2 regions of the Caloramator mitchellensis genome follow, and region 1 is predicted to be linked to the other one. Evidence: riboswitches for the same ligand, from Rfam matches in the RefSeq annotation. Region 1 holds a riboswitch; the other holds the start of a gene.
The links. A riboswitch is a leader RNA that binds a small molecule or an ion and turns the genes downstream of it on or off. The one in region 1 is predicted to bind cyclic di-AMP.
Positions count from the first base shown of each region.

Region 1 (10,437 bases):
AGAAGGCGGAATTACAAATGGAATGCCGATAAAAGTTAGACTTTTTATGAAGCCAATTCCAACTACAAGAAGAGAGTTTGAAACTTTTGATGTCCATGGAAATGTAGTTAAAAGCAGATATGAACGTTCAGATGTTTGTGCAGTTCCTGCTTTAGCCGTAATTGCAGAAAATGTATTGGCTTATGAAGTTGCAAAAGAAATGATAAATAAATTTGCAGGTGACAGTTTAGAAGATTTATTGATTTCATTTGAACATTACATTAATAGGGTTAATAGGGGAGAAGATTATGGAAGAGACAATTTTAGTCCAGCAATGCAAGGACAATGATATAGATGCCTTCGAATCTCTTATAAAAAAATTCGAAGGTAAGATTTATAATATTGCCTATTATATGCTAAAAAATGAACACGATGCATTTGATGTTACCCAAGAGGTGGCGATTAAGATTTATAAATCTATTTCTGCATTTAAAGGAGATAGTAAGTTATCTACTTGGATATATAGAATCACTTATAATGCATGTCTTGATTATATTAAAAAGAGAAAGGACGATTTGTCGCTAGATGAATATATTGCTGCAGGGGATGAGAAATTTGAAAAAGCCGAAAATGTTATTGAAAATAAGGAATTAAAAGAAATCATAAAAAAATGCATATTAAAATTAAGCGAAGACTTTAGAACGATAATAGTATTAAGAGATATTCATGGATTTTCTTATCAAGAAATTTCAGATATATTAGGCATCGAAGTAGGTACTGTTAAGTCTAGACTTAACAGAGCTAGAGAAGCATTAAAAAGGGAATTAATCAAAAATGGAATTCGAAGGGGGAATTAATGTGAAGGAGTCTAAATATATTAACACCTTATTTTCTGAACAGGAAGAAATTGAAGCAGGATTATTGAAAGATCTGACTTTGGAACCGCCTTACAATTTGCATGAAGCAGTTATGAGAAATATTAAAACTAAAGAAAATAAACTTATAAGAAGATTTAACTTTAAGAAATATTTATCCGTTGCAGCTGCGATAGTTATCTTTGTAGCTGGAGCTGGTAGAATGGTTTATGTGGGACTTGAAAAAGAAAAAGAAGTTAACATAGTTGCTCAGCAAGAAGTTAATAAGGAAATAAATACAGCTAAGGACAACAATGATTTAGCTGTAGCGCTTGATAATTCTAATACAAAAATACAAAACAATACTAATAATACGACTCAGACTAAAAAAGAAACAACAAAAGCTACAAAAAATACTGTAAAGCAAAATACAGAAAAGCCTAAGAAGTCAATAGAAAAAAGCGATGTTGATAGCAATACCACAAAAGTTGCTGTAGCTCAAAACAATAATATAAGTTCTACAGCTGAGCATAATAATAATGTTTTAAACACCTTGAGTCAGGGAAATATCACTTATAGCTATGAACTTTATTATTCTGAGAGAGATATTAATTTACTTGATTATTTAAAAAGTAACAGTCAGGTAATTTCAAGTGAATTGTATTCATTTACTCCAGAAAAATTTGAGGAATTTAAACAATACGTTGATAATAATAAACTTGAGTTAAAATCATTACAAATATCACAACAGGATAGTCAGCAAAATGAAATTGTTATTAGATTAATCAAGAAGTAGCTAATGCTACTTCTTTTTATTTGTATATGCATCTTTTTTAATTTTGTATTTAGTGTTATATTATTGATTAGTAATAATATTTTTGCATTATGAGGAGTGATACAGATGACAAAAAAGCTAATTATAATAGATTCTAATAGTTTATTAAACAGAGCATTTTATGCTTTACCTCCAATGAATACTTCATATGGGCTTCCAACCAATGCGGTCTATGGATTCACTGTAATGCTTTTAAAAATATTTGAAGAAACAAAGCCCGACTATATTATAGCAGCATTTGACAAAAGCAAACTGAATTTTAGACATGAAAAATATTCAGAATATAAGGCTGGGCGCCAAAAAATGCCTGACGAATTGTATTCTCAACTTGAACCTGTTAAGGAGATTTTAAGAGCATTTAATATAGGCATTATTGAGTTGGACGGATATGAAGCCGATGATATTATTGGCACAGTAGCAAAAAATTATTCAAGTAAGGAACTTGAAATAATTATTTTTACTGGAGATAAAGACAGTCTTCAACTTGTGGGAGAAAATATAGATGTGTATATTACTAAAAAAGGCATAAGTGAAATTGAGAAATTCGACATCTCATATTTTAGAGAAAAGTATCCCTTTGAACCTGAAGGAATAATTGAAATGAAAGCTTTAATGGGTGATGCTTCTGATAATATACCTGGTGTTCCAGGAATCGGAGAGAAAACTGCTTTAAAATTGCTTGGGGAATTTAAAAACGTGGACAATATTTATAGCAATATTGATAAGATAAGTTCAAAGAAAGTAAAAGAAACACTAATTAGCAATAGAGAACTTGCATACTTGAGCAAGGAACTGGCTACAATTAATGTAAACGCCCCTATAGAAATTGATTTTGAAAAAATTAAGCTTATGGAATACGATTCCGATAAAGTTAGGGAATTGTTGGTAAAATATGAATGTTATAGTTTGATAGATAAATTAACTAAAATTAAAATAGATAAAAAGCAAGAAAAGTATATTAGTATAGAAATATTTGAAGAATACAATATAGATTACATAAAGCAAGAAATCAAAACAAATAATAAGTTTGCCTTTTTTGTTATTGAAGAAAACAATATTTTTAAAGGCTTATTAATAAACGGTAATATACTGCTAAAAAAAGAAGATGTATACAAATTTAAGGATATATTTGAGGATGAAAAAATAGAAAAAAATACTTATAGTTCAAAGGCTTTGTTTAACTTTTTAAAACAAAATGGATTAGAGCTGAAGGGTTTGAATTTTGATGCAGAAGTTGCAGCCTATATTTTAAATCCATCGGAGAGCAAATATGAAGTAAAGAATCTACTTAGCAAGTATGTTTCTTTAAACGTAGCTGACAATGATAAAATATCCATAGCAGCTTTATTTTTGCAAAATATAGATAAAATTAAAAATCAAATGATTGATGAAATTGAAAAATTAAATATGAAGGACTTGTATTATAACGTAGAACTTAAATTGATAGAAGTTCTTTCTGAAATGGAAACAAATGGATTTAAAATTCAATATGCTACATTACAAGAATTAGGTCAGGAATTAAATATTGAAATTGAAAGATTGACAAATGAAATATATGAGCTAGCAGGTGAAGAATTTAACATAAATTCTCCAAAACAGCTTGGGGTCATTTTGTTTGAAAAATTAAATCTACCAGTTGTTAAAAAAACAAAAACAGGTTACTCAACTGATGCTGAAGTTCTTGAAGAATTGAGTTCGAGACATGAAATAGTAGAAAAAATATTACATTATAGGCAGCTTATTAAACTAAAGACCACATATATTGAAGGATTAATAACAGCTATTTGTGAGGATGGGAAAATACATACTCGATTTAACCAAACTGTTACTGCAACCGGAAGAATCTCAAGCACTGAGCCTAATCTGCAAAACATACCTATAAAATTAGATATGGGAAGAAGAATAAGGAAAGCATTTGTCCCTTCGTCCGGGGATAATTTGATTTTATCTGCTGATTATTCACAAATAGAGTTAAGGGTATTAGCACACCTTTCAAAGGATGAAAATTTTATAGATGCCTTTATTAAAGGACAAGATGTCCACACAAGAACTGCCTCAGAAGTGTTTGGCGTATCAATCGAAAAAGTAACACCACTTTTAAGAAGTAGAGCAAAGGCAGTTAATTTTGGTATAGTTTATGGACTTAGCGACTATGGACTATCTAAAGATTTAAAAATATCAAGGAAAGAAGCGAAAACTTATATTGAAAATTATTTCGCAAGATACAGTGGAGTGAAAAAGTATCTCGATGATACTATAAAAAATGCAGCTAAAAATGGATATGTTACTACTATTTTAAATAGGATTAGATATATTCCAGAGATAAAATCGACAAACAAAACTTTAAGGGCTTTAGGGGAAAGGCTTGCAATGAATTCTCCTGTTCAGGGTTCTGCAGCTGATATAATTAAAATTGCTATGATTGAAGTATATAAAAATTTAAAGCTAAATGATTTAAAATCAAAATTAATTTTACAAGTTCATGATGAATTGATTTTAGAGGTTCCGAAAAATGAGATAGATTTAGTAGCAAATATTGTTAAAGAATCAATGGAGAATGCAGTTAAATTAATCGTTCCTTTAGCTGTTGATGTGCACATTGGTAAGACTTGGTATGATGCGAAGTAGGTGATTTAATGAAAATCGTTGGATTAACTGGTGGAATAGCTTCAGGAAAATCAACTGTTTCAGAATTTTTAAAACAAAGAGGATTCCCAGTATTAGATGCAGATAAAATTGCAAGGGAAATAGTTCAAAGTGGGAGCGATGTTTTAAAAATTCTAGTTAGGGAATTTGGTGATGAAATATTGTTGGAAAGTGGCGAACTGAATAGAAGCAAGCTAAGGAATATTGTTTTTAATGATAAGAATAAATTAAACAGGCTAAATGAAATTACTCATCCAGAAATAAGGAAGAGATTAAATGAACAAATAATAGAATATAAAAAATATGGTTTTAAACTAATTATAGTTGATGCTGCGCTACTTATTGAAGCAAAGTTTTATGAATTGGTTGATATAATTATTTTAGTTTACGTAGATTTAAATACACAAATAGAAAGATTAATTAAAAGAGATAATATATCAAAAGATGATGCGTTTAAAATAATAAATTCCCAGATGAAGCTTGAAGAAAAAATAAAATATGCAGATTATATAATTGATAATACAAAAGATTTTGAATATACCAAGATGCAGGTAAATAAAATTATTAATAGCATAAAATCTTCGGAGGAGTGTAATGAATAAAAAAACATTGTTAACTTTCTTTATAAGCATCATAATACTAGTAAATATTAAAACAATCTTTAAATTTTGTTATCCGATTAAATACGATGTATATGTTATAAAATATGCTTCAAGATATGATATGGACCCCTTGTTGATTTTTTCGATAATAAAAGCTGAAAGCAATTTTAATCCTAATGCTATTTCAAGCAAAGGAGCAATGGGACTAATGCAGATAACACCACAAACAGGTGAATATATATCATATCTTTTAAAGACTTCAAAATTTTCTAATGAGGAGCTTTTGAATCCAGAAACTAATATAAAATTTGGAATTTATTATTTAAGCAAACTTAACAAAGACTTTGGTGGGAATCTAGATACGACACTTGCAGCATATAATGCAGGAGAAGGAAATGTAAGAAAATGGTTAAAAGAAAAGCAATACATTTTAAAGTCTGAAGAACTTCCATTTTTAGAAACAAGAATTTATATTAGGAAAGTTAAATCATACTATACAAAATATAAGTGGCTTTATGGTCAATCTTACTAAATAGTATTGACAGAAAACAAAATTTTTGGTATTATAAATTCTGTCAAGCGGAGATGGCGGAATCGGCAGACGCGCACGTTTGAGGGGCGTGTGGGTATCCCGTGCGGGTTCAAGTCCCGCTCTCCGCACCATAGTAAATTATAAATTAAACTTGAGCATATTCTCAAGTTTAATTTTTTTTATTAAAAAATTCTATGCAACATAAAGGAATTTTATGATTTGCGTAGAATTAATTTATATATAGATTAATTTAGTAGGTGATAATTTGCTTCCGATTGAGATATTAATTGAAGATTATAATATCCAGAATTTGAATTCTGATAATTTAAAAGATGTTTATCAATTAATTGTATCTGATAAAACTAATCTGAATGTAATTGGTCATGAAAACAATTACGATTTTGATTTTGAAAAACTGCATGAAAGGTATGTTGAGACTCTAATCAATACATTTGAATATTTTTGTGGCATTTTTTATAGCAAAGAATTAATAGGAATAATTAAAGGCAGATTAGAAAATAAAAACAATCTTGAGAATTGGTTTTTAACCTACATATTAAAAGATACATTTAGAAATAAAGGGATTGGTAGCATTTTGCTCAATTCTTTTGAGGAGCATATAAGCATAAATTTTGGGGTTGAAAGATTTTTTGCTGTTATTTCTTCTGAAAATAAACAAAGCAAAAATTTTTGGATTAAAAATGGTTATAAATTCGAAAGAGAATCATATTATTTAAAAATAAATAATAAACCGGCTCAGATATATTATAAATATAAAAAGGAGTGATTTTTGATGAATTCAAATGTTAACTGGTATCTTGAAAAGAAACTTGAAAGGGTGAAGAAATCCTTAGAAAAGAACAATTATGATGTATATATTGTTAATGATGTTGAAGAAGCAAAAACTACTTTAAAAAATATTATTGAAAAAAATGCAAAGGTTTCGTTTGGTGGCTCAATGACATTAATTGATAATGGATTTATCGACTTTGTTAGAGATATGGAAGTTGAAGTATTGGATAGATACAAAGAAGGATTAACGCCTGAAGAAATAGGAGAAATTTTTAGAAAAACATTCTTTGCGGATTATCTTATAACAAGTAGCAACGCAATAACAGAAGAAGGATACCTTGTAAATCTTGATGGGACAGGTAATAGAGCTGCAGCTATGATTTTTGGACCAAAGAAAGTTATAGTTATGGCAGGATACAATAAAATTGTTAAGGATTTAAATGAAGCATATAATAGAGTAAGAAACTATGCTTCTCCTATAAACGCAAAGAGGCTTTCAAGAAAGACTCCTTGCACCGAAGTAGGGGTATGTATGGATTGCAATTCGCCAGAAAGAATCTGCAATCATTATGTGATTACCTACAGACAAAATGTTAAGGGGAGAGGAATTGTTATTTTGATAAAACAAGAATTAGGATTTTAAATTTTCACCTTATTTGTTGTATTGAATATAATATAATGATATAATATTCAAAAAGTGCCGAATCCAAAAGGTACGGAGGAACCGTTTTTGGGGTGAATCTGAATTAACAGTAGGGATTATCCTTCTCCCGAACCCGTCAGCTAACTCCGGAGGCATGGGAAGGAGAAAAGCTATGTTTAAAAGAAAAATCTGTTTAATTATTGTGCTGATGTTGATTTTTAGTGTTGTTAATGTATCAGCGCAGACAACAAAAAATTCCAGAGATACTAGGGTAGTTTTATCAAGAGGTCCTCAGCTTGTAAGTTACTCTAAAAGATTTTTGGGAGTAAAGTATGTCTTCGGTGGACAATCTACTAGAGGCTTCGATTGTTCTGGTTTTACCTCATTTGCCTTTAAGTTTTTAGGTTATAACTTACCACATAGCGCAGCGGAACAGTATAAAATGGGGTTAAAGATTTCAAAAAATGAGTTACTTCCAGGTGATTTGGTATTCTTTGAAACTTATAAAAAAGGAATATCGCATGTAGGAATATACATAGGAAATGGTAAATTCATTCATGCTTCATCTGGAGTTGGTTATGTAACTATAACCAAATTAAGCGAAGCCTACTATACTAAAAGATATAAAGGGGCAGCACGAATATTGAGGTAATCAGATAGAGCAGTTGCTCTATCTTTTTTCTATTATTTACGGGGGTGGGGAAATGAGATATGTAAGGATTCATATACATAAAAATAATAAAATAAGAGTAATCGCTATAATTTCGGTCATTTTTTTAGTTCTATTATCATCATCTTATTATATAATGAATAGAATTAATAGTGATGCTATTAATTACAAGTTAACTAACGAGCAAAAAACTAATATTAAAAGTAATGTAAATGATTCTAATAATACAACAAAAATCAATCAGGTGCATAAATACAATTATTACATAGTTCAACTTGGCTACTTTAAAGTAAAACAGAACGCAGAAATTTTTTCAAAAACTCTAAAAATGCAAGGGATTAGAAATGCAATTATTGAAAATAATGGGTATACAGTAATCAGCCTAATAGAAAATAATAAAATTTATGTAACAAATGAAGAAAAACATTTGCGTAATTCAAAGCTGTCGTTTATAATAAAAAGTGTCGAATTTTCAACTAATAATGAACTATTGATAGAAATAAATAACTTTATTTCAAAGCAAATAGATGTTCTAAACAATAGAATCAATTCAGAGCAATTATCAATTGAGAATAAAATGCTAAAAATAAAAAAACATAACTCACAAAGCATTGATAAATTATTAACAGATTTCAAAATGAGTATTAATGAATTCGATAAAAATCTTTCATTGAAAAAATATGAGGAATGTTTGAATAATTTGGCTAATGAGATTTACATCGTGAAGGAATTAGATGGCATCATTAGCCAATTAAAATAATAAATAATGTTAGTAAAATAACAAACAAGGAGAGTGAACTAAATGAGTCAACAAAACTGCTGCTGCTGTGGCAATAATCAAGTTGATGAAAGATTAGAAAAGGCTAGAGAAATAATCAAAAAGTATAAAGACGTTAAAGGGGGATTAATTCCAGTATTACATCAAATTCAAAACATATATGGGTATTTACCAGAAGATGTTTTGAAGGAAGTATCAAGCGAATTGAATATCCCCATGTCAGAAATTTTCGGAGTAGCATCATTCTACTCATACTTCTCACTTGAGCCGAAGGGAGAACATGTAATTAGAGTATGCCTTGGGACAGCTTGCTATGTTAAGGGAGCTCAATTATTAATTGATAAAATTTCTCAAGAGTTAAATATTTCCGTAAATAAGACTACAGAGGATGGAAAGTTTACATTAGAAGCAACAAGATGCCTTGGAGCGTGCGGCCTTGCTCCTGTAATGGTAATCGGTGAAAAGGTTTATGGAAGATTAACTCCTGATATGATTCCAGATATACTAAAAGAATATAAATAAGAGGGAAATATATGAGAGAAATTTCTCTTCATATTATGGATATCATTGAAAATTCAATTACTGCAAACGCAACATTTATTGAAGTTAAAATAAAAGAAAATATTCTGGACAATTTACTAATTATGAAAATTAAGGATAATGGCAAGGGTATTGATTCAGAAACACTAAAAAATATAAAGGATCCTTTTGTTACTTCAAGAACGACAAGGAAAGTCGGGCTAGGTTTATCTTTGTTTGAAGCTACATGTCTAAGGTGCAACGGGTATCTTGATATAAAATCTGAATTAGGAGTTGGAACTGAAGTCACTGCTGTGATGGAATATAATAATATTGATAGACCACCACTTGGGAAAATGGAGGAAACAATTATTTCTGCACTCTTAAATCCCGGCGTTGATTTAGTTTATGAACACTATTACAATGAAAAAAGCTTTTTATTGGACACAAGAGAAGTTAAAAAAATATTAGGAACTGAAGAAATAAACACTCCTGATATTTTAATATGGATAAAGGATTATATAAAGGAAAATTTAAAGGAAATAAGTGGAGGTGCCTTTTAATGAAAACATTAAAGGAATTAGAAGAAATAAGACAAAAGACCCTCGATAGAGTTAATCAGAGAAAAGATAGAACAACAACAAGAATAGTAGTAGGAATGGCAACATGTGGCATTGCAGCAGGCGCAAGACCAGTGCTTCTTGCAGTTATGGAAGAAGTTGAAAAATTAGGATTAACTGATGTTACAGTAGCACAAACAGGATGCATAGGACTATGTAAGATGGAGCCGATAGTAGAAGTTTTCAAACCAGGCGAAGAAAAGGTAACATATGTAAAGATGGATGCAGATAAGGCAAGAAGAATAGTAGCAGAGCACATCAGAGATGGAAAAGTAGTTGACGAATATACGATGCATGTAGTTCAAGGCAAGATACTAAACGACTACAAGGCTGAAAAAGAGTGATTGGAGGGGAAACTATGGCATTTTATCGTTCACAAGTATTGGTGTGCGGTGGGACAGGCTGTACATCATCAGGTTCAATGGATATATTAACAAAATTCAATGTAGAGATAAAAAAGCATGGAATAGAAAATGAAATAGAAGTAATAAGAACAGGTTGCTTTGGGCTATGTGAATTAGGTCCAGTCGTAATAGTGTATCCAGAAGGAGCATTTTATAGCAGAGTAACGGTTGAAGATGTAGAAGAAATAGTAGCAGAACATCTTGTAAAGGGAAGAGTTGTAACAAGACTTTTATATAAGGAATCAGTAGAAGAAGGAAGAATAAAGTCACTAAACAATGTAGATTTTTACAAGAAGCAATACAGAATAGCTCTAAGAAACTGCGGAGTAATAGACCCTGAAAACATAGATGAATACATTGCATTTGATGGATATAAGGCACTTGCAAAGGTGTTAACAGAAATGACACCACAACAAGTTATAGAAGTAGTGAAACAATCAGGATTAAGAGGAAGAGGAGGCGGCGGCTTCCCGACAGGATTAAAGTGGGAATTCACAGCAAAATCACAGGCTGATCAAAAGTATGTAATATGTAATGCAGACGAAGGAGACCCAGGTGCTTTT
Region 1 is NZ_LKHP01000001.1:301,087-311,523, forward strand. Features, by position in the region: gene aroC (chorismate synthase) at 1-328, shown strand, start outside; gene ABG79_RS01435 (RNA polymerase sigma factor) at 288-836, shown strand; gene ABG79_RS01440 (hypothetical protein) at 838-1,629, shown strand; gene polA (DNA polymerase I) at 1,735-4,296, shown strand; gene coaE (dephospho-CoA kinase) at 4,305-4,916, shown strand; gene ABG79_RS01455 (lytic transglycosylase domain-containing protein) at 4,909-5,448, shown strand; tRNA gene ABG79_RS01460 (tRNA-Leu) at 5,496-5,579, shown strand; gene ABG79_RS01465 (GNAT family N-acetyltransferase) at 5,714-6,235, shown strand; gene ABG79_RS01470 (lactate utilization protein) at 6,242-6,883, shown strand; cyclic di-AMP (ydaO/yuaA leader) riboswitch at 6,929-7,053, shown strand; gene ABG79_RS01475 (C40 family peptidase) at 7,038-7,535, shown strand; gene ABG79_RS01480 (SPOR domain-containing protein) at 7,588-8,313, shown strand; gene nuoE (NADH-quinone oxidoreductase subunit NuoE) at 8,356-8,853, shown strand; gene ABG79_RS01490 (ATP-binding protein) at 8,865-9,413, shown strand; gene ABG79_RS01495 ((2Fe-2S) ferredoxin domain-containing protein) at 9,413-9,814, shown strand; gene nuoF (NADH-quinone oxidoreductase subunit NuoF) at 9,829-10,437, shown strand, end outside.

Region 2 (10,437 bases), on a different contig from region 1:
TTAATAAAAGTGATAAAAAAATAATATAATAACAAGAGAAGAAATGACAATCGAGGTGTTTTTATGAAAAATATTAAACTTAAAAATGCAGTAATAGCCGTAGTTGTTACAAACTTAATTACTGCAGCTTTTCTAATATTTGTCCAGATACCATTCATAGGTGGCAAAAGGCTAGTGTCTGGAACTGAATACGAGTTTATAAAAAAGTATGAAAAATTAATAAAAGTTGAAAACATAGTTAAGAGTAATTATGTTGATAAAAACGAGATAAATCAAAACACTCTTGTTGATGGCGCAATTTCAGGAATGGTTGATTCAATAGGCGATCCGTATACTGTATATCTTGATAAAAAACAATACGAAGAACTTTTGACTCAAACAAGGGGGACCTATGGTGGTGTAGGCATTGTTGTTGGAGAAAAGGAAGGTAAATTAACAGTTGTAGCTCCAATAGAAGATGGACCTGCTGAAAGGCTTGGTATCAAAGCAGGGGATGTAATTTTAAAAGTTGATGGAAAAGAAATATCTGCGAAGGATATAGACAAGGCAGTTACAATGATGAGGGGAAAAGAAGGAACAAAGGTTATATTGACTATCTTCCGCGAGGGTAGAGGGGTTAAGGACTATGAGATCACAAGAGAAATAATTGTTCTCAAGACAGTTAAGAGCCAAGTGTTAGATGGGAATATAGGATATATAAGGATAACATCATTTGACGAAAATACAGCAAGCGAATTTAAAAAGGCACTCGATTCATTGAAAAATCAAAACATTAAAGGATTGGTATTAGATTTGCGTGATAATCCAGGTGGACTTTTGGATGAATCTGTAGCTATAGCTGATATGTTATTACCGCAGGGAACTATTGTTTATACTATTGACAATAAAGGTGAAAAAGAATCTTGGAAATCCCAACCCGATAATCTAGGATTACCACTTGCCGTGCTTGTAAATGAAGGAAGTGCAAGTGCTTCAGAGATACTATCTGGGGCTATAAGAGATTTTAAAGCAGGAACATTGATTGGAACAAAGACTTTTGGTAAAGGCCTTGTTCAAAACATAATCGATTTAAAGGATGGAACAGGTGTAAAGGTTACAATTGCAAGATATTATACTCCAAATGGAGAATGTATTCAAGGTAAAGGAATTATGCCTGACATAGTATATGATTTGCCAAAGGAGCAAAAGGAAAAGGAGCCTACTCTAGAACAGGATATGCAGATTAAAAAGGCCTTAGAAGTGCTAAAGGCTAAGTTACAATAGACGATAATATAATATCTGATATTAATAAGGTCCGAATAGATTTCGGGCCTTTGCTAACATTTTTATGGAGGTTTGTTATGGGGTTTATTAATCTAATTGTATTTGCTGTAAAAACATATGCACAGGGTGTTATAAGTTTTATTTTTGAGCCTGTTGCCTGGGCATTTTTATTTGTTTTATATAGTCAATATAAAAAAATCTACCAACTTCAGAGGGAAGTTTACTACGGTGAATCAAAACTTAGTGTTAAGGATATGGTGGTAACATCAATACTTGCTGGACTTATAGCAGGAATCGTAGGAAATGTATTTATGACTGCAGTAGGAATAACTTTTTCAAGGAGCTTAGGTTTAGAAATAGTTGTTTTAATATCCTTAGTTCTTTTGATTATTAATCCCCGTTATGTTTGCCTATCATATTCCGGCGGTTTATATAGCATTTTTCTAATTATTAGCGATTATTTGATTAAGAAGGGTATAATCACATCAGAATCATTTATTAATGCATTTGAATATATTAGAATAGATGTCCCTTCTCTTCTTGCAATTGTTGGAGTTATGCACCTTATTGAATCAGTTTTAGTTTGGTTTGATGGTCATAGGTCTGCAATACCAGCTTTTATTAAAAAGGATGATGAAATTCAAGGAATCTACTTGATACAAAGGTTTTGGCCAATACCACTAATTTTCTTCTTCTTAATGATGCAAAATGTTCCAGCCGGAGATTTAGTCGCTACTCCAGACTGGTGGCCGCTTGTAAAACCAACACTTGTTCAAATAGACGTTAAAAATTCAGTATTTATGGCAATACCTGTATTTGCTATGATGGGATATGGAGATTTTGCTGTTACAACAAATGTTGAAAGGAAAGTAAAAAGAACATCGTTGCATTTAGCAGTGTTTAGCATAACTTTAATTATTTTATCCTTGTTGGCAACAAAATACCCTATTTTCACAATATTAGCTGCTTTATTTTCACCAATTGCACATGAAGGGTTAATTCTCTATGAAAGAAGTAAAGAAAAAAAAGGAAAACCAATCTGGGTTAGAAGAGAAGATGGAGTTATTGTTTTGGATTCCATGCCCAATTCACCTGCTGGAAAAATGGGAATTCAGCCGGGCGATTTGATTGTTTCTATAAATAATCGACCTATCAAAGGACTTGATGATGTAATAAGCATATTTGATGACTATGTGAATTTTATATGGGTTGAAGTGTTAGATATTGATGGAAATAGGAAAATCTATGAATACAAGGATTACCAGAATGGGGTTAATGAACTCGGCGTTTTAACAATTCCCAAATATTCGTATAATGTTCCTATATTAGAGGACAGAAAAGGGTTGTTTGATAAATTAAAGAAAAGAAGAAAAAAGTAAGCTGCTAAATTAGGCAGCTTATTTTATTACATGATGAAATAAGACAGGTTGAATAGCTGGATAAGTTAAGTTATCAGGCAGGCTTTTACTTAAAGTAATTTCAGCTATTTCAAAATCAGGCAATTCACCTAATTTAAACACTTCTGCAATAAATAAAGCCCCAAATGTTTCGATACCTTCATTTTTTACTGAATATATACAAACAGGTTTGATAGTAAAATCAATTGCCCCAGTTTCTTCAATCAATTCACGCTCTGCTGCTTGCTCGATATGTTCATTTTCTTCTCGATGTCCACCTGGAATTTCCCAGGTTGTTCTATCTTTGTGTCTTACAAAAATCCACTTATCGTCCATCTTTGCCATTATTATAGCATATTTGAGTTGGTTGTTTTTCAAAATATCATACTCATGAAATCTAATATCATACATAATGTCGACCCCTAAAAAATATTGAAACTTTACTATTATTATAGAACGTTTTTAGAATAATTTAAATACTCATTACTATTAATTAGCAGTCATATATTAATTTATACAGAATAATATTTGTAATATATGTAAATTGGAGGGAATTTCAATGGAAAATAAAAATAGTAAATTATTCTATAGCATTATTCTTTTATCAATATGCTTGTTAATATCCAGTTTAGTTGTAAGTTATACTGCATTAAATATAAGCAAACAATTTGCATATAGAGAATCAAGATATAATAAGGAATTATTAACATTATCTGAAGCTTCAGAATATCTAAGTATTTCAGAAGAAGATATTATGGATATTATTGCAACAGAAGAAAAAATATTACATGAACAAAGTGTCTTTACGGGAAGAATGTTCCCATATATAAGAATAAATAGTAAGCTCTACTTTTCAAAGGATTTAATCGATGAATGGATCAAGGAAGCAACAGGCAAATCTTATGATACAAAGAAAAGAACTATATTGCGTTAATAAATATAGGAAATGCAAAAATATCTAAGCATCTGAGAAGATCTATTTGATATTTTTGTTTCTTAAAAATAACAAAGGCATTTTGAAGGGAAAAGCATTGAAAATAAAAAGGAACTTTTATTGAACTAATTGCATATTATAAAACATAATTCTATTCTGGAGGAGAATATGGTTAAATCAAGATACTATCTTGCAAGTGCAAACACTTCTGCTGGATTTGTAAATTATTTTGACTATGTTCTAAGGGATGCTCAGAGGGTTTATATTATAAAAGGAGGCCCTGGAACAGGAAAATCAACTTTTATGAGGCTTATTGGTGAAGACCTGCTTAAAGAGGGAATGAGCGTTGACTTTGTTTATTGCTCGGCCGATAAAGACTCACTTGATGCAATTGTTGTTAACGATTTAAATGTTGTAATCGTCGATGGAACCGCACCACACGTCATTGACCCTAAATATCCAGGGGCAGTTGAAAGACTTTTAGACTTTGGAGAATACTGGGATATAGACTATTTAAGAAGTAGAAAAGAGATTATTAAGTTCTACATTGACGAGATAGAAAATCAATATAAATCGTTTTTTAAGCATATGAAAAACGCAAAGGGAATACATGACAAGTGGGAAAAGGAATATTTAAAGGGAATGGACTTTAAAAAGGCTGATGAGATTACAGAAAAGTTGATAAATGAAGTTGTTAGAGGAAGAACGCATAAGAAATCAAAGGAATGGCATAGATTTGCAGGGGCTATGACGCCTCAAGGGCAAGTATGCTTCTATGAAAATTTAACTCAGGATATAAAGAATAGGTATATCGTAAAGGGAAGACCGGGCACAGGTAAGTCAACAATGACTAAAAAAATAGCACAGGCTGCCTTAAACAGTGGTTATGATGTTGAGTTTTATCATTGTGCATTTGACCCTTCAAGTATTGATATGATAGTTATAAGGGAACTTGATTTTGCTTTGCTAGATGGAACAGCACCACATGTATTTGACCCTCATGGAAATGATAAGCTTGTTGATATGTTTGAATGTATAAATACAGAAATAGTCCATGAGGACAAGGAGCCAATTAAAGCTATTGAACAGGAATATGCCGAAGAAATAGGAAAGGCAAAGAAGATATATTCTAATATTAAGCAACTGCATGATGAACTAGAGAAATATTATATTAATGCAATGGATTTCAATAATGTAAATGCTTTAAGAATCAGAATTACAAAGACTTTACTTGAAATGTATAAGGTAATAAAATAATATTATGTAAAAAAGGCATATATTGTTGCATTGGGCAGCAATATATGCCTTTTTTTACATTATTTTAGAATCCGGCGGCTTTTTTTACCATTGCCTGGTGCTCCTTATCAACGGCACCGTCTTTGTGCCTTGTGCTGTTTAAAAAGTGAATATCTATGTGGCCATCCATTCCATTTCCCTTTATTTTATCAAGGTTTTGTCCAGTTCCATAACCCCCTGAGCGATTATCTACAACCTTTAAAGCAGGAGCAGAATCTACTCCTGCGTGAGGCATTGCTGTCATGGAAGCTGCAATTCTTCTCCCGTTTACTTCAACTATGACAGGACGTCTTTCCCATGACCAACCGCCCCATATCTCTTTAATGGTGTTAGTATCATTTAAAGTCTTTGCCTCAACATCAGCGTGATTATGCCCATAGGTTCTAACCACATAGAATGACTTTTTGGTTTGTAAATCTATAACTCTAGCTGTTGAGCCTATAGCAAAAATATTGCTAACAGAACTCCACCAGTCAAGAAGCTCACCGTAACCATTAGAACTTCTTGAAGCTACCAGTTTGGTAGATGATTTTGACTTTGTTGAATTTGAAGTTCTTACCGTTTTTGTAGATGTAGCAGATATTCTAGTTGATTTTGAAGATGCTTCTTTTTTTGCTGGTTTAGCAATAATCTTCTTGGTTGAAGCAATGTTTTTTTCTGGAGCAACAACCTTTGCAGAAGCAACTTTAGTATTATCAATTTTGGATTTATTTTTATCAAGATTGATTGCTTCTGCTACCTTTGCCCTTTTTATACTCAATATATTTTCGTTCTCTATTGAGTTAGATAAATCTACAAGTTCTTTCTCAAAAGCTGAATTATTTAAAACTGAGTTTGATGATGAATTAAGATTAGTTAAGCTTGTCCAAGCTAATGTGCTAAAGGAACTGGCTGAAATAATTAGAGTAATAAAAATAGCTAATAGTTTTATCATTTGTTCCACCTCTCTAACGCCTACGAGGTTAGTTGTCGGGTTCGGGAAGAGAGCGTCCCTACTAGATAGCAATTTGAAAATCAAGTAAACAAACTATCTAGATTCACCCCAAAATAAATCCCCCGCTGCCTAATGGCATTCGGCTAATTTCTTTTTATATTATGCTTGAGATAAGAGGGCTTGTCAATAGAAATATATACCAGCAACTTACAGTTCTGCTAAAACGAAGGCTTTAACTTAACTTTAACTAGCTAAACAAGAATTTTCAGCAAATTATAACAAATCAAAAACAGAGTCGAAGAATGTTTAATGATTCATCAAAATCTATCAAGATTTATTATAGTTGTAAAATTAATTATATAGAGTAAAATATATGTGAGTTTGATTGACTAAATTTATAGATAAGTATATAATCAAATTACGAACAAATGTTCTTGAGGTGAGGTTATGGGTGAATTTAAAATAGTATCGAATTTTAAACCAACAGGCGACCAGCCTGAGGCGATAGATAAGTTAGTTGAAGGTATATTAAGAGGTGACAGGGCGCAGACACTTTTAGGGGTTACAGGCTCCGGTAAGACGTTTACAATGGCCAACATTATTGAAAGGGTTCAAAAGCCTACCCTTGTTATTGCCCACAACAAAACTCTTGCAGCTCAGCTATGCAACGAGTTCAGAGAATTTTTCCCTAATAATTCTGTTGAGTATTTTGTTAGCTATTACGATTATTATCAGCCGGAGGCGTATGTTCCACACAGCGACACTTATATTGAAAAGGATGCATCGATAAACGATGAAATAGATAAATTGAGACACTCTGCAACATCTGCTCTTTTTGAAAGAAGAGACGTTATAATCGTTGCCAGCGTGTCATGTATATACGGTCTTGGAGACCCGTTTGAATACAAAAACCTTGTCCTTTCTTTAAGAGTGGGAATGGAAAAAGAAAGAGATGCAGTATTGAGAAAACTTATAGATATTCAGTATCAGAGAAATGATATAGACTTTCACCGTGGGACTTTTAGGGTAAGAGGAGACGTTGTTGAAATTTTTCCTGCTTCATCTTCAGAGAAAGCTATAAGGGTTGAATTTTTTGGCGACGAGATAGATAGAATTACAGAAATAGACTATTTAACAGGAGAAATATTGGGAGAAAGAAACCATGTTTCGATATATCCTGCATCCCATTATGCAACATCCATGGAAAAGATAGAAAAGGCAATTGAATCTATTGAAAAAGAAATGGAAGAAAGATATAAATTTCTATTGGATAACGGAAAACTTCTTGAGGCACAAAGACTTGCGCAAAGGACCAAGTATGATATAGAGATGCTGAGGGAAGTTGGATACTGCACGGGAATAGAAAATTATTCAAGACATTTTGACGGCAGAAGTCCCGGGGAACCACCATATACTCTTTTAGATTATTTTCCGGACGATTACTTATTGTTTATAGATGAGAGCCATGTTACTATTCCACAGCTAAGGGCAATGTATGGAGGAGATAAATCAAGAAAGGATAACCTTGTTGAATATGGATTCAGACTTCCTTCTGCATACGACAATAGACCATTAAAATTTAATGAGTTCGAAAAGAAGATTAACCAGGTAATATTTGTGAGTGCTACGCCAGCAGAGTATGAACTTACTAATTCTACACAAGTAGCAGAACAAATAATAAGACCAACAGGACTTGTTGACCCTGAGATTATAGTAAAACCGGTCAAAGGACAGATAGATGATTTGTTTGGAGAGATTAATAAGACAGTATCTTCAGGGTTTAGAGTATTAGTAACTACCCTTACAAAGAGGATGGCTGAAGATTTAACAAACTATTTTAAGGAAGTTGGAATTAAGGTAAGGTATCTCCACTCAGATATAGATACAATTGAAAGAATGAAAATAATTAGAGATTTAAGGCTTGGGGAATTTGATGTTTTAGTAGGTATAAATCTTTTGAGAGAAGGACTTGATATTCCTGAAGTTGCACTTGTAGCTATTCTTGATGCAGACAAGGAAGGGTTCTTAAGGTCTCAAACTTCTCTTATTCAGACAATCGGTAGAGCAGCAAGAAACTCCGAAAGCAGAGTTATTATGTATGCTGATAATATAACTGATTCTATGAGGAGAGCTATTGATGAAACTAATAGAAGAAGAAAAATACAGATGGAGTATAATATAAAACATGGAATAACTCCAAAGACGATAATTAAACCTGTTCATGAAGTGATAGAAGCAACTAAGACAGCAGAGACCAAAGAGGTTTATATTGATAAGAATATGGACATAGATATGCTTATAAGGTCACTTGAAGAGCAGATGAAAAAGGCTGCAAAGGAGCTTGAGTTTGAAAAAGCTGCCGAAATAAGGGATTTAATTAAAGAACTTCAAAAACAAAAGGAAGGCAAGAAAAGATAGTATCTGGAGGTAAAATAATGTTTCAGGATAAAATAATCATCAAAGGAGCAAGGGAGCATAATTTAAAAAATATAGATGTTGAAATTCCAAGAAATAAATTTGTTGTATTAACTGGACTTTCGGGTTCAGGCAAGTCATCACTGGCATTTGATACTATATATGCTGAGGGGCAAAGAAGATATGTAGAATCACTTTCTGCTTATGCAAGGCAGTTTTTAGGGCAAATGGATAAACCTGATGTTGATTATATTGAAGGTTTGTCTCCTGCGATTTCGATAGACCAGAAAACTACAAGCAGAAATCCTCGTTCTACTGTAGGAACAGTAACTGAAATATACGACTATTTAAGGCTATTGTATGCAAGAATAGGTATCCCGCACTGCCCTGAATGTGGGAAGGAGATTAAACAGCAGACTGTTGACCAGATGGTGGATAAGGTTTTAGAATTCCCGGAAAAGACAAAGCTTCAGATATTAGCCCCAGTTGTAAGAGGAAGAAAAGGGGAGCATGTAAAGGTATTAGAAAATATAAAAAAGAATGGATTTGTAAGAGTAAGGGTCGATGGGGAAGTTTATGATATTAATGATGAAATTAAGCTGGAGAAGAATAAAAAACACGATATAGAAGTTGTAATAGATAGAATCGTAATAAAAGAAGGAATACAGTCAAGAATTACTGATTCTATTGAGACTGCATTAAAGCTTTCAGATGGACTTGTAGTTGTGCAGGTTGTAGATGGAGAGGAATTATTGTTTAGTTCAAAATATGCTTGCCCAGATTGTGGAATAAGCATTGGAGATTTAGAGCCAAGGATGTTTTCATTTAACAATCCATTTGGAAAGTGCCCAGAATGCGATGGATTGGGTGTATTGATGGAACTTTCGCCGGATTTAGTGATTCCGGATAGAGAACTTTCTATAAAACAAGGGGCTGTAAAACCTTGGGGAGTTCTTGATGAAACTGGCTGGACCTATGCAGTCGTAAGGGGATTATCAAAACATTATGATTTCAGCCTTGATACTCCAATTAAAGATTTAGATGAAAAAATAGTTAACATTATTTTATATGGAAACAATGGTGAAAAGTTTAAAGTTCAATTTACAAGAAACGAAATAAAGGGTGAAACAGAATATACATTTGAAGGAGTAATTCCAAACCTACAAAGAAGATATAAAGAAACATATTCACAGTATATGAGGGAAGAAATTGAAAGCTATATGTCGGTTAAAAAATGCCATCTATGCAAAGGGGCAAGGCTTAAAAAGGAGAGTTTGGCAGTTACTGTAGGAGGGCTTTCGATTGCTCAAATTAGCGATATGCCGGTTAGAGAAGAATTCGAATTCTTTAACAAACTAAAGCTTACTCAAAGGGAAGAGACTATTTCAAATCAAATAATAAAGGAAATAAAGGCAAGGCTTAAGTTTTTAATTGATGTTGGACTTGATTATTTAACATTATCAAGAGCAGCTTCTACTCTCTCGGGTGGTGAATCTCAGAGAATAAGACTTGCAACACAAATAGGGTCAGGGCTTGTTGGAGTTTTATATATACTTGATGAACCGAGTATAGGGCTTCACCAGAGGGATAACGATAAATTGCTTGGAACATTAAAGCATTTAAGAGATTTAGGAAATACATTAATCGTAGTAGAACACGATGAAGACACTATAAGGTCTGCTGACTATGTTATAGATATTGGACCAGGTGCAGGAGCACACGGTGGGAATATAGTTGCTGCCGGAACTCCTGATGAAATTGCGATGGATGAAAATTCAATTACTGGTCAGTATCTAAGTGGAAGAAAAAAGATTGAAGTTCCAGAAGAAAGAAGAAAGCCGAATGGAAAATGGATTGAAGTTATTGGAGCAAGGCAAAACAACCTTAAAAAGATTGATGTAAAGTTTCCAATGGGGGTATTTACTTGCGTAACTGGAGTTTCGGGTTCAGGAAAGAGCACTCTTGTTAACGAAATACTATATAAAGGAATTGCAAAGAAGTTAAATGGTTCTAAGTTTGATGTTGGAGAGCATGATGAAATAAGGGGAATTGAGTATATTGATAAAATAATAGATATCGACCAGTCGCCAATAGGTAGAACGCCTCGTTCAAACCCTGCTACTTATACGGGTGTATTTGATATTATAAGGGAAGTGTTTGCACAGACTCCTGAGGCTAAAATGAGGGGGTATAAGGCT
Region 2 is NZ_LKHP01000004.1:54,789-65,225, reverse strand. Features, by position in the region: gene ABG79_RS04525 (S41 family peptidase) at 64-1,263, shown strand; gene ABG79_RS04520 (PDZ domain-containing protein) at 1,341-2,642, shown strand; gene ABG79_RS04515 (NUDIX hydrolase) at 2,661-3,071, opposite strand; gene ABG79_RS04510 (helix-turn-helix domain-containing protein) at 3,220-3,594, shown strand; gene ABG79_RS04505 (PRK06851 family protein) at 3,763-4,851, shown strand; gene ABG79_RS04500 (hypothetical protein) at 4,916-5,824, opposite strand; cyclic di-AMP (ydaO/yuaA leader) riboswitch at 5,827-5,979, opposite strand; gene uvrB (excinuclease ABC subunit UvrB) at 6,272-8,242, shown strand; gene uvrA (excinuclease ABC subunit UvrA) at 8,260-10,437, shown strand, end outside.
Region 2: linked by a shared signal. The riboswitch ahead of ABG79_RS04500 (hypothetical protein) and the one ahead of ABG79_RS01475 (C40 family peptidase) in region 1 are both predicted to bind cyclic di-AMP.